4 regions of the Alteromonas sp. ABV2_168 genome follow, and region 4 is predicted to be linked to each of the others. Evidence: predicted binding sites of a transcription regulator. Region 4 holds the regulator's gene; each other region holds the start of a gene.

Region 1 (3,168 bases), on a different contig from region 4:
GAACCACCATCTAACAGCGCTTCTGTGGACTCGATGTAGGCTTCTACCAGCTCATCAAAGGTTACATTCCGCTTGCCGGGGTCGTTAACATCTGGTGATATCGATGCTGTGCGATTTGTGGGACCGAGGACCCCTGCCACATACCGGGGCTTATCCGGTGTTTTTGCAGTAAACTCATCACAGGCTTTACGGGCCAGCTTAGCAGCAGCAAGGTTAATGTCTTTCGACTGCGCTTCCATGTCGTAGTCAGCCATGGCGATGGTGGTAGCATTGAACGTATTGGTTTCAATGATATCTGCACCGGCTTCAAGATAAGCACAATGGATATTATAAATAATGTCCGGCTGAGTAATCGCCAGCAAATCGTTATTGCCTTTTACATCGCAATGCCAGTTAGCAAATGCCTCACCACGATAATCGGCTTCTTCCAGTTTGTGCTCCTGAATCATAGTACCCATGGCACCGTCCAGAATCAAAACGCGCTTTGCCGCTGCATCCAGAAGTTGTTGTTTTGTACCTGATGTCACTTATTACCTCTTTGGCCGGGGTTTCTCAGCCAGCTGACTCAAATCATAAGGTGTTGTCTGATAAACATAGTAGTTCAGCCAGTTATTGAACAGCAGACTACCATGGGAGCGCCAGCGAACCAAAGGCGCTTTTGCGGGGTCATCGTCTGTAAAGTAGTTAGCCGGCACTGCCGGATGGGTATCCGCCTGTAAATCACGGAAATACTCGTCATGCAGAGTTTCCGGATCGTATTCAGGATGCCCGGTAACAAACACCATACGCTTATCTTCAGATGCGATGGTGTATGCACCCGCCTCATCAGATTCCGTAATGACCTTCAAACCTTCAACACTGTTATATTCACCGGAGTCAATATACCCGAAACGGGAATGAGGCGCATAAAAAACCGGATCGAAACCTCTCAGCAACTCGTTATAAGGGTCGAGCACTTTATGCTCAAACACACCAGAAAGTTTGGTTTCCCTGAGTTTTCTCTGCACGCCGTAAAAATGATACATAGCTGCATGAGCCGCCCAGCACAGATAGAGTGTGGACTGCACATTACGTTGCGCCCACTCCAAAATTTCTGTCATCTGATCCCAGTATTTTACTTCCTCATAAGGCAAGTGAGCCAGCGGTGCACCTGTCACGATTAAACCGTCGTATTTCTTATCAGCAATTTCAGAAAAGTCGTGATAGAAGGCGTCCATGTGAGATTGTGGCGTGTGCTTTGGCGCTAATTTGTCTACGCGGATCAGGTTCACGTTCACCTGCAGAGGTGTGTTAGACAGCAAACGTAAGATTTGCACTTCCGTTTCAATTTTATTGGGCATGAGATTCAGGATCCCCACTTCCATGGGGCGGATATCCTGTGTCGCTGCGCGGGTGCTGTCCATTGTGAAGATATTCTCACCTGACAACACATCCTGCGCGGGAAGTTGTTCGGGAATACAAATAGGCATGGCAGCTCCAACAATTAACGGATAATAACGTTATTGTGGCTGAATCCCGATAGATGTCAACATCTTTACGGCTGGACGTCTAAACGGCTCAATGCATTAATCTAACCCTGGTAGAAGAGAGAACTTACCTTTAGTTGCGCTGACGATGCATGCTGATAAGCAGCTCAGCTTCAGCCCGGGGCAGGTCGCAGGCTTGCATTACCTCTTCGACGTCAGCACCGGCTTTGACCAGCTCAGCGGCGCGGGTGTATAAGCGCATGGACGGGTCCTGACTTTTTACTTCACGTAGCTGGTTTTCGAGTTGTGTGCATTGATCTGCCAGCTCCCGCATGTGTTTGCCCTGTACCATCGAACGGGTTTGCATTTCACCGTTCTGGTTTTCCAGGTCATTAATTTCCAGTTGCAGGGTATCGATGTGTTCTTTTTGATAGCGGACAGTATCGTCGAGTTGTTTAAACTGACGGTTGAAGAAAAAATACATCCATATAACAGCAATGACGGCGAGTAACCCTGTAGCAACAGCGAGTAAAGATAGTGCCGGCACGTCCATATTGATGTGTTTTCTCCCTTTGATAATAGCGCGCGCTGAACAGCGCAGCGAAGATACAGGCATTGACAAGCGCCCGCCGGATTAGCAGGCGCTGCATGACATTACAGACTGCTCAGTTCATCCCACTCGTCATCACTGAGAAGCTTATTAAGATCTACAAGAATCAGCAATTCACCATCACGGTTGCTCACGCCCTGAATGAACTTGGCGCTCTCTTCAGTACCCACGTTAGGCGCACTGTCAATTTCAGATGATTTCAGATAAACCACTTCGGCAACGCTGTCTACCAGGATGCCGACAACCTGCTCATCGGATTCAATAATTACAATCCGTGTGTTGTCGGTCATATCGGTTGGCATAAGGCCAAAGCGGGCGCGGGTATCAATAACCGTCACAACATTACCACGCAGATTGATAATGCCTAACACATATTCCGGTGCACCGGGAACAGGCGCAATTTCGGTATAGCGTAAGACTTCCTGAACCTGCATTACGTTAATACCGTAAGTTTCGTCACCTAAACGATAGGTAACCCACTGAAGCACCTGATCGTTATCCGGCGCGTTATTCGTTGTGCTCTTGTCATTCATGAACCTGGCTCCCCGGGCTATGGCGTCTGGTCGTTACTGCCTAAGCCGCTATTTAGCATTGCGATTAACTGATATACGTCTATTAACGCACACATTTTTTCTTTTACCATGCCCGCTAACCATGGACGCTTGCCTCCTGACTCACGCCATTTTACCTCGTCCCTGGTCAATGTAACGGTGTTGACCAGTTTGTCGCTGGCTAAGCCCCACAAACTGTCCCCTAACATAATAAGATACTGATAGTTTAGCGTTTCTGCGAGATTTTGGTCGTATTTTTCTGGCATAACCCACATTGCAGTATCGACAACGTTTATTTTTTGATCACGATGAAGCATTACGCCCTTGAACCATTTGGGTTTTCCTATCAGCCCACCCACTTTTTCAATCCGGTGAATGCCACCTAAAGTGATAAGCGGTACAGCCAGCGTTAACCCCGCCACTTCAAAAAACAATGCCTGAAAACGATTTTCCAGCATGTCTTTCACAGGCGTGGTTTTGACCGGCGGAGGTACTGCCCCGCTCAGTTGTTCAACGGCCGTCTCCGTAACATCATCAGTGA
Region 2 (3,168 bases), on a different contig from region 4:
ACATCAACAACTACGTAACCGATATCAGCAACGGTTTGCAGGTACTGAGCTTCAATGTTGATACCTTTTTCTGCGAATGTCTGGTTAATCTGGTTCAGAACACCCGGACGGTTTTCGTGGATGTGCAGTAAGCGTGAACGGCCGGGGTGATCCGGTAAGGATACTTCAGGGAAGTTCACAGCAGACAGAGTTGAACCGTTGTCAGAGTATTTCGCCAGTTTACCGGCTACTTCAATACCGATATTTTCCTGCGCTTCCTGTGTGCTGCCTCCCACGTGTGGGGTAAGGATCACGTTATCAAACTGACGCAGCGGCGATTCGAATTCTTCAGTATTCGATTTCGGCTCAACCGGGAATACATCGATAGCGGCACCGGCAAGGTGTTCGCTTTCCATGGCTTCAACCAGTGCATCAATATCAACAACGGTACCACGGGACGCATTGATAAGAATGGCGCCTTTTTTCATTTTCGACAGTTCTGCTTTGCCAATCATGTCTTTAGTAGACAGGGTTTCAGGAACATGCAGAGAAACAACGTCAGATGTCGCCAGAAGGGTATCCAGTGATTTCACCTGCACAGAGTTACCCAGTACCAGCTTGTCTTCAATGTCGTAGAACTGAACGCGCATACCCAGGTGCTCAGCAAGAATGCTCAGCTGTGTACCAATGTGGCCGTAACCAATAATACCCAGCGTTTTACCACGGGCTTCGTACGAGCCGACAGCACTCTTTTCCCACTCACCGCGATGGGCTTTGGCATTCTTTGACGGTACGCCGCGAAGAAGAAGAATTAACTGGCCCAGCACCAGTTCTGCTACAGAACGGGTGTTAGAAAATGGTGCATTGAATACAGGAATGCCTTTAAACTGAGTGGCTTTTAAATCTACCTGATTGGTACCGATACAGAAGCAACCTACAGCAACCAGCTTTTCAGCGGCCTGAACCACGGCCTCAGTGATCTGAGTTCGTGAACGGATTCCGATAAAGTGAACATCTTTCACTTTTTCGATGAGATCTTCTTCTGACAGGGAGGTCTTCAGATACTCAACATTGGTGTAACCGTTACTGTTTAAGGTTTCAACGGCACTTTGGTGAACGCCTTCCAGTAGCAATATACGGATCTTGTCCTTGGGTAGGGATACTTTACTCATTGCCTCACATCTCGAATAGTTGGTTGCAAAAAGACATCTGGACGTCTATATGGGCAAAATAACAGATATCGTTGTTGGTTAAAAGCGCTATTTCATTCAGCAAGCCTTATATCCGGCTTGCTGATAGGGTGGTTAAGTTTAGTCGCTGACCGTAATTACGCCCGAACCGGTTGCTACCAGCACAATATCTGCGCCACGGTTAGCAAAAATACCGTTAGTGACTACGCCCGCCAGACTGTTAATAGCATCTTCCATTTCCCGGGGATTGATTATGTTCAGGTTGTGAACATCCAGTATCACGTTGCCATTGTCAGTCACCACGCCTTCACGGTAAACCGGATCGCCTCCCAGTTTTACCAGCTCTCTGGCTACGTAAGAGCGCGCCATGGGAATGACTTCAACAGGAAGCGGAAATTTGCCCAGTACCGGTACCTGTTTGGTGTCGTCTACAATACACACGAAGGTTTTCGCTACCGCTGCGACGATTTTTTCACGCGTCAGGGCTGCGCCGCCGCCTTTGATCATGTGCTTGTGTTCTGTCACTTCGTCAGCGCCGTCAACATACACAGAAAGGCTGTCTACTTCATTCAGCGAAAATACTTCAATGCCGTGGGCTTTAAGTTTTTCTGTTGATGCGTCAGAGCTGGATACTGCACCAACAATCTTGTGTTTAATTTCTGCCAGCGCATCAATAAAAAAATTAACCGTTGAGCCTGTGCCCACACCAACAATGGTGTCCGGCTCTACATATTTTATGGCTGCTTCGGCTACAGCTTTCTTCTTCGCGTTCTGATCCATAGGGGTTCTCCAAAGTTTTGCAGAAGTTTAACTGAAAACTGCAGGAATGGGAGACGAAATTAAGGGCAATTAGTCTTATCCGGCCGTATTACGCCGGAAGGTGTGATGATGAGATCCAGGGGGAAATCCCAGGGTTCAACCGGCAGTGCATCAACCTGCTGGCAATCATGCGCGATACCGGCAAGCTGGGGACGGGAAGCTGCGTTGCGATAAGGAGCCAGCGTACGATCGTAAAATCCGCCACCCATGCCCAGCCGGTTTCCTTTTTCGTCGAAACCGGTGAGCGGCATCAGGATTAAATCATGACGGGAAAAAGGTATGACATCAGGGCAGCGTAACTGAGGCTCAGCAATATTGAAGCGGTTACTCACCAGTACGGTGTTGTCATGATAGTGCAAAAATAGCAGATGCTGACGGTTAAACGGGTGCAGTACCGGCAGGCTGACGGTTTTATTCTGGGCTGCGGCGGTGGTAATGGTGTCCGAAAGGCTGACTTCTCCGTCGTTTGCCAGATATGCCGCAACATGTGTGGCGTGTTGCCATTCCGGCAGTGTCGTCAAGACACGGCTCAGGCGCTCAGGAGCCTGAGCCTGCGTCTCTTCAGACAGGTTGTTGCGGCGTAACCGCAGTACTTTGCGTAACTCCTGACGTGTTAATCCTGCGCTACTGATTTTTTCCATCGGGTAATAAGAAGAAACTTAAGGTGTCGTAAAGTGTATCATTATTCACAGGGAGTGTGAGGGCGGCATCAATGCCGGTTTGCCGCAATTGTTTGTCTTCAGTGAATAAATCTTCTGTTAAAGCCACTATAGCTAAACAGGGGTCCTGTTGTCTGAACTGAGTGATTTCTTCATTGGTCACCGCTTTCGCTGACAGCAATAACAGGTCATATTGCCGCGCCTGTAATTTTCGGGCGGCTTCCTTCACATCACTTTCCGTTTCGGCATCAATCTTCAGGCGGTTGAGTATGACGGTGATTGTTGAAACATCTTCCTGTGCTGACAAAATCAGTATTGCCGGGTTGTCTTTGATAAACGGAGCGACAAATCTCTTGCCCGCAGCATCCTCCTGATTCCCGCCAGTCTTCTCTCCGGCCGTGTCCGCCGGCACTGCAAACGTCACACAGGTACCACGGCCCTGCCAACTGCGCACTTTAATCTGGCCTTTCACATTATCAGCCAGACGGCGCAAGCCGGATATGGCAACCACCTCGCCATGC
Region 3 (3,168 bases), 370 kb from region 4:
TTGTAAGGCAGATAAAGCCAGTCAGAATAGGCGGCCTGTTGATCGTTACTGGTTTGCAGCGCTGCGAATATGCGTTGACTGGAGTCTTTTAACAAAGAGCGGCTGGCCGAGACCCTCACGGAGTCTACTGAGTGATATGTACTGATCTTGTCAACCCACTGGTCGTGATAAGGCAGCTCGCGGTTGTAGCGCACCCCAAATCGCCAGGCCGGCAGGCGCTGACTGCGAAATGAAATTTCAGACTGATAGGGGGAGGCAACGTATACTGGCTGACTTCTTTTCGTATCAGAAAGCACACTGCCGCCTGCATGACACAGCGTACTTAATAAAGTCAGACAACTCACTAGCCAGAAGTATTTCATGGCATGGTTCCTATGTGTGTGCCTGAGTCTGCAGCTCAGTTAGGGATTGATTATCGGGCAGGCAATGCGATTTATACTTAAGTGTAGTTGGTTTGGATGATTATCCCAGTGAGAAAATGTAATTATTTTTAAAATAATTTAAATTAAAAAAAGCGGCATGTGGGAACATGCCGCCTACCTTTTATTTTTGTCTTTATACAGAGGCTTTAAGCGCTTCTGCTTTGTCTGTGGCTTCCCATGGGAATTCATCACGGCCGAAGTGGCCGTATGCAGCCGTTGGACGGTAAATCGGACGTTCCAGATCAAGCATCTTGATCAGGCCGTAAGGACGTAAGTCAAAGTGTTCACGTACCAGTGCCACCAGTGTTTTCTCATCAACCACACCTGTACCAAACGTTTCGATACTGATAGATGTTGGCTCTGCTACCCCGATAGCGTAAGACACCTGAATTTCGCAACGCTTCGCCAGACCGGCTGCAACGATATTCTTCGCCACATAACGACCTGCGTATGCCGCCGAGCGGTCTACTTTTGATGGATCTTTACCGGAGAATGCACCTCCACCGTGACGGGCCATACCGCCGTAGGTATCTACAATAATTTTACGGCCAGTCAAACCACAGTCACCCATTGGTCCGCCGATAACAAAACGACCAGTCGGGTTAATGTGGAATTGAGTGTTTTTGGTCAGCCATTCCGAAGGCAGTACAGGCTTAATCACTTCTTCCATAACGGCTTCGCGAAGTTGCTCTGTGGTGACCTTTTCATTGTGCTGAGTAGACAGAACAACGGCATCAATACCCACCGGTTTGTCGTTCTCATAAATAAAAGTCACCTGACTTTTTGCATCAGGGCGCAGGAAATCAAGCTGACCGGACTTTCTCACTTCGGCCTGCTTTTGCACCAGGCGGTGTGCATAGGTGATCGGTGCCGGCATTAATACGTCAGTTTCGTCACTGGCATAGCCGAACATCAGACCCTGGTCACCGGCACCCTGTTCTTCAGGGCGGGCACGGTCAACACCCTGATTAATGTCAGGAGATTGCTTACCAATCGCATTCAGCACAGCACAGGAGTCAGCATCAAAGCCTACATCTGAGTGGTTGTAACCAATTTCTTTTACCGTCTGACGGGTCAATTCTTCAATATCGACCCAGGCGGATGTGGTGATCTCACCACCTACCAGTACCATACCGGTTTTTACATACGTTTCGCAGGCAACCCGTGCTTTGGGATCCTGTTCTAATATGGCGTCAAGCACAGCATCTGAAATCTGGTCGGCAATTTTATCCGGATGTCCTTCTGAGACTGATTCCGATGTGAATAAATGTGCGGCCATAAATCCTCCGTTATTTCTGGGTTAACCAATACATCACTATCATAAGCTTAAGTGACTGGCTGGTTGGGTATATTCGTTCGCCCCCGGGTATATTCTGTCGTCCCGGACGATGAACAGCATTGTACCGGGTTCGTATGAAAATACCATCTTTACTTCTGGACGTCTAAAAGTCTATTTGTTACGTTTCGTTGACAGTCCGGTTCGTTATTACGTGAGTAAGACGAAAAACGATTTCTGTCAGCAGAGAACCTGTTTTGCGCAACGACTATCCGAATAATTGTTATAAGTTAACTAAATTCGATAAGTGCACCCGGTATAAAACACATTGAACTGGTTATGCGCTTAGGTAAGAATAGTCGCCAGTTTGAAAATTCATAGTCGGCAGCAGGAATTCCTATCCGTTTCCGGATTAATCTCCGGGTTGTCAGTGTCAAAGTTTTAAGCAAATTATTAAAGGAGTTAGCATGCCAACTCGTCGTGAACTTGCCAACGCTATCCGCGCACTTAGCATGGATGCAGTTCAGCAAGCCAAATCAGGCCACCCGGGCGCCCCTATGGGTATGGCGGATATCGCACAGGTTTTGTGGTGCGATTATCTTTCTCATAACCCGTCTAATCCCAACTGGGCGAACCGCGACCGTTTTGTGCTTTCAAACGGTCACGGCTCTATGCTGCTTTATTCATTGCTGCATCTCACGGGTTATGATCTGCCGTTAGAAGAGCTGAAAAATTTCCGTCAGTTACATTCTAAAACCCCGGGTCACCCTGAATATGGCTATGCGCCGGGTGTTGAAACCACCACCGGTCCGCTGGGACAAGGGATCAGCAACGCCGTAGGTATGGCGCTGGCAGAGAAAGTGCTGGCTGCACAGTTTAATCAGGACGGCCACGATATCGTCGACCATTATACCTACACGTTCCTGGGTGACGGCTGCCTGATGGAAGGTATTTCTCATGAAGTATGCTCGTTAGCCGGCACATTAGGTCTTGGCAAGCTGGTAGCGTTCTACGATGACAACGGCATCTCTATCGACGGTGAAGTTGAGGGATGGTTCACCGACGATACCGTGAAGCGTTTCGAATCATACGGCTGGCATGTCATTGCCGGTGTTGATGGTCACAACCCTGATCAAATCCGTAAAGCGGTTGATGAAGCCCGCGCGAATACCACACAGCCTACACTAATCTGCTGCAAAACCATTATCGGTTTTGGTTCCCCTAACAAGCAAGGTAAAGAAGATTGTCACGGCGCTCCGCTGGGTGATGACGAAATTGCATTAACCCGCAAAGAACTTGGCTGGACCCACGGTGCCTTCGAAGTACCACAGGATATTTACGCTGAGTGGGATGGCAAAGAGAAGGGCAGTGCAGCAGAAGCGAACTGGAACGAAGCGTTTGCAGCCTATGAAAAAGCGTTCCCTGAACTGGCAGCAGAATTCAGCCGCCGTGTAAATGGTGATGTACCGG
Region 4 (3,168 bases):
TCCATGGATGGAGTTCCGGCGTGTTTTTTCTCTGGCCTTCGCGCCCAGCGAAGATGCCGGGAGAAATCCGCCTATTCAGCGCGAACGCCCAGCATGTGGCAGATGGCGTAGCTGAGTTCGCAGCGGTTCAGGGTGTAGAAGTGGAAGTGTTTTACCCCTTCTTTCGCCAGCACTTTTACTTGCTCCATGGCGATGTTTGCGCCAATCAGATTACGTGTTGCCTGATCATCGTCATCAAGCCCTTCGTACATTTTGTGCAGCCAGCCGGGTACGTGAACATTGGTGAAACCGGCAAACTTAATCAGTGTCTGATAATTCGTAACCGGCAGGATCCCGGGGACGATATCCAAATCGATACCGGCTGCAGCAGCACGGTCACGGAAACGCAGGTAAACACTGGTGTCAAAGAAGAACTGAGTAATTGCTTCAGAAGCCCCGGCTTCCGCTTTACGCTTCAGGTTAAGCAAGTCGAACTGGGCATTCGGCGCTTCCGGGTGTTTTTCCGGATAGGCGGCGACGGAGATATCAAAGTCTGCCACGTCTTTCAGCAGTGCCACCAGATCAGAGGCATACATTTCGGTTTTATCTACGCCCTTCGGTAAATCGCCCCGCAGAGCAACAATACGGCGAATACCCGAATCCCAGTACTCCTGAGCAATTTGTTTGAGTTCATCACGGCTTGCGTCCACGCAGGTCAGGTGAGGGGCTGCCTGTACACCGGTTTGTTGTTGAATGCGTTTAACAACATCATGGGTGCGGTCACGCTCACCACTGTTTGCACCGTAGGTCACAGACATATAAGAAGGCTTAAGAGGCGCCAGGCGTTCAACAGATTTCCACAGCGTTTGTTCCATCTTTTCCGAGTTAGGCGGAAAAAATTCAAAAGAGACATCAATGTCACGCAATTCGGACAATGACTGGTTTAAGGCGTCGATACCTTGTGCATAGGAAACCATTTTGTTGACTCACTCAATTCTTTGGACGTTTAGACGTCTAAACTAATTAATATATGTCTGGACGTCAAGAGGTTTACACGGCTTAATTGACCTTTTCGCTACATTGTTTAGAATTTCCGCTTATAAAGTAAAATAACAGGCAGTCCGAGATTTCACATGGCAGAATGGAATGGTAAGTATATACACCCTTACGCAGAGCATGGAAAAAAGAGTGAACAAGTAAAGAAAGTCACTGTTTCTATTCCGATTAATGTGCTTAAGGTGCTCACAGACGAGCGAACCCGCAGACAAATTAATAACCTGCGTCACGCGACGAATTCAGAGTTACTGTGCGAAGCATTCCTTCATGCTTTCACCGGGCAGCCGCTGCCTGACGACGACGATTTGCGCAAAGATAACCCTAACCGTGTTCCTGCCGTTGCAAGGAAAATGATGGAAGAGATGGGGATCGACCCCACCGCCGACAACGAAGAAGAATAAAGTAAAGCCAGAGCAAATCACTCTGGCTTTTTTGTATCAGGGGCAAGCTTAGTCTTGCCTGGCTGAGGGCGGTTCGATTTTTTGTAATTCGAATAGAGGCCTGAAAGTTGAGCGGAACAGGAGCACAATACCCAGGCTCATTACTCCGCCCGCAACCGCGCAGGCTACCGGACCAACTGCTGCCGTCACCGAACCACTTCTGAAGTCTCCGAGTTCGTTGGAAGACGCGATGAACAGGGAGTTCACTGCACTCACCCGGCCACGTAATGCGTCCGGTGTCATAATTTGTACTACTGAGCTTCTGATCACCACACTTATCATGTCTGAACCGCCATAAATCAGTAAAGCGAAGCAAGCCACATAAAGGTTCTGTGAAAAGGCAAAGCCGATAATGGAAAAGCTGAAGATGATCAGTGACCAGAACAGCAGCGGGCCATTGCGTTCAATAGCCCGCTTACGTCGTACCATTGTCAGACCGATAAGCGTCGCACCCACAGCCGGCATGGCCCGCAATAAACCCAGAGTTTCCGGACCTTCATGTAAGACGTCTTTCACAAACACAGGTAATATGGCCATGACACTGCCACATAGTATGACCACAAGATCAGTAAACAGCGCTCCGCGGACAACGTTGTTGTGCATCAGGTATTCCACACCGCTGAATATATCTTTAAGTGCCAGTTTGCGCTCTGAATGAATGTTCAGAGCGGGCAATAAAGAAAAGCCACCCAGCGTAAACAGGCCGAAAATGATGAGCACCCAGTAGAGCTGACGGTCGAGCGCCGCCAGTAACACGCCGGCGAGGAAAGGCCCCACGGTTAAGGCGATATTCCAGATAGAGCTTATGGCAGCCACCGCACGCCCCAGATGATCGGTGCTGACGATATTCGGCAACACAGACTGAATGGCCGGTGCGAAGAAAGCCCGCCCTGCGCCCAATACCGATAACGAGCAAAACAGCGCCCATTTATTCAGTTCCGGCTGATTCATCAGCAAAGCGACGGCCAGCACCACCAGTAACTGCAATCCGGCAGAAATTAATAAAATGCTTTTGCGGGAAAAGTTGTCTGCAGCCCAACCTGCCACGAGGAATAAACTGATCACCGGCACAATCTGAAAAATGCCTACCAGTGCCAGGTCAAAGGCCTCGCCGGTGGCTTCGTATAAATGCCAGCCTATACTGACTGCCATGGTTGAGCCGATAAGCGTGGTAGCTATTCGTCCGATGATGAGCCCGATAAGTGCTTTTGACCACATGAAATCTTTGTCCGTCAGATTAGGGGAAGCGGGAAGATAAACGAAAACGGGCCGGTAGTATAACCGGCCCGTAACAAATGAAGTCAGTATGCTTCAATCAGTCTTTGTTACCCGTGTATTTTGCCGGTAAGGATTCAACACCGGCGACGCCTGAGTCAATCGCTGCCTGTGCTACGGCACTGGCAATACGGTGAAGCAAACGGGGATCCATAGGTTTAGGAATAATGTAATCTTTACCAAATGTCAGCGATGCTGATTTACTGGCTTTCAATACTTCTTCAGGTACAGGCTCTTTCGATACTGAACGTAATGCTTCAACCGCAGCGACTTTCATTTCGTCATTAATGGTCGAAGCACGAACATCCAGTGCACCACGGAAAATGAACGGGAAGCACAGTACATTGTTCACTTGGTTGGGGTAATCTGAACGGCCCGTTGCCATGATCAAATCACTGCGAACCTCATGGGCCAGTTC

What was found. Region 4 encodes MetJ, which represses methionine synthesis genes. Its sites were predicted from a motif close to TAGACGTCTAGACGTCTA; they were not measured.
Region 1: the regulator MetJ is predicted to act here: its motif matches at 1,542-1,559, upstream of metA (homoserine O-succinyltransferase MetA).
Region 2: the regulator MetJ is predicted to act here: its motif matches at 1,182-1,199, upstream of serA (phosphoglycerate dehydrogenase).
Region 3: the regulator MetJ is predicted to act here: its motif matches at 1,858-1,875, upstream of metK (methionine adenosyltransferase).

Annotation. Positions count from the first base shown of each region.
Region 1 is NZ_JBSWYQ010000015.1:43,493-46,660, forward strand. Features, by position in the region: gene ACXAH4_RS18990 (homocysteine S-methyltransferase family protein) at 1-527, opposite strand, end outside; gene metA (homoserine O-succinyltransferase MetA) at 531-1,469, opposite strand; gene ACXAH4_RS19000 (DUF2802 domain-containing protein) at 1,600-2,082, opposite strand; gene ACXAH4_RS19005 (chemotaxis protein CheW) at 2,121-2,609, opposite strand; gene ACXAH4_RS19010 (chemotaxis protein CheW) at 2,627-3,168, opposite strand, start outside.
Region 2 is NZ_JBSWYQ010000009.1:53,189-56,356, reverse strand. Features, by position in the region: gene serA (phosphoglycerate dehydrogenase) at 1-1,151, opposite strand, end outside; gene rpiA (ribose-5-phosphate isomerase RpiA) at 1,290-1,949, opposite strand; gene ACXAH4_RS14005 (5-formyltetrahydrofolate cyclo-ligase) at 2,009-2,629, opposite strand; gene ACXAH4_RS14000 (GAF domain-containing sensor histidine kinase) at 2,613-3,168, opposite strand, start outside.
Region 3 is NZ_JBSWYQ010000003.1:422,774-425,941, forward strand. Features, by position in the region: gene ACXAH4_RS07440 (hypothetical protein) at 1-362, opposite strand, end outside; gene metK (methionine adenosyltransferase) at 556-1,701, opposite strand; gene tkt (transketolase) at 2,166-3,168, shown strand, end outside.
Region 4 is NZ_JBSWYQ010000003.1:57,734-60,901, forward strand. Features, by position in the region: gene metF (methylenetetrahydrofolate reductase) at 72-956, opposite strand; gene metJ (met regulon transcriptional regulator MetJ) at 1,113-1,436, shown strand; gene ACXAH4_RS05840 (MFS transporter) at 1,485-2,693, opposite strand; gene ACXAH4_RS05845 (malic enzyme-like NAD(P)-binding protein) at 2,791-3,168, opposite strand, start outside.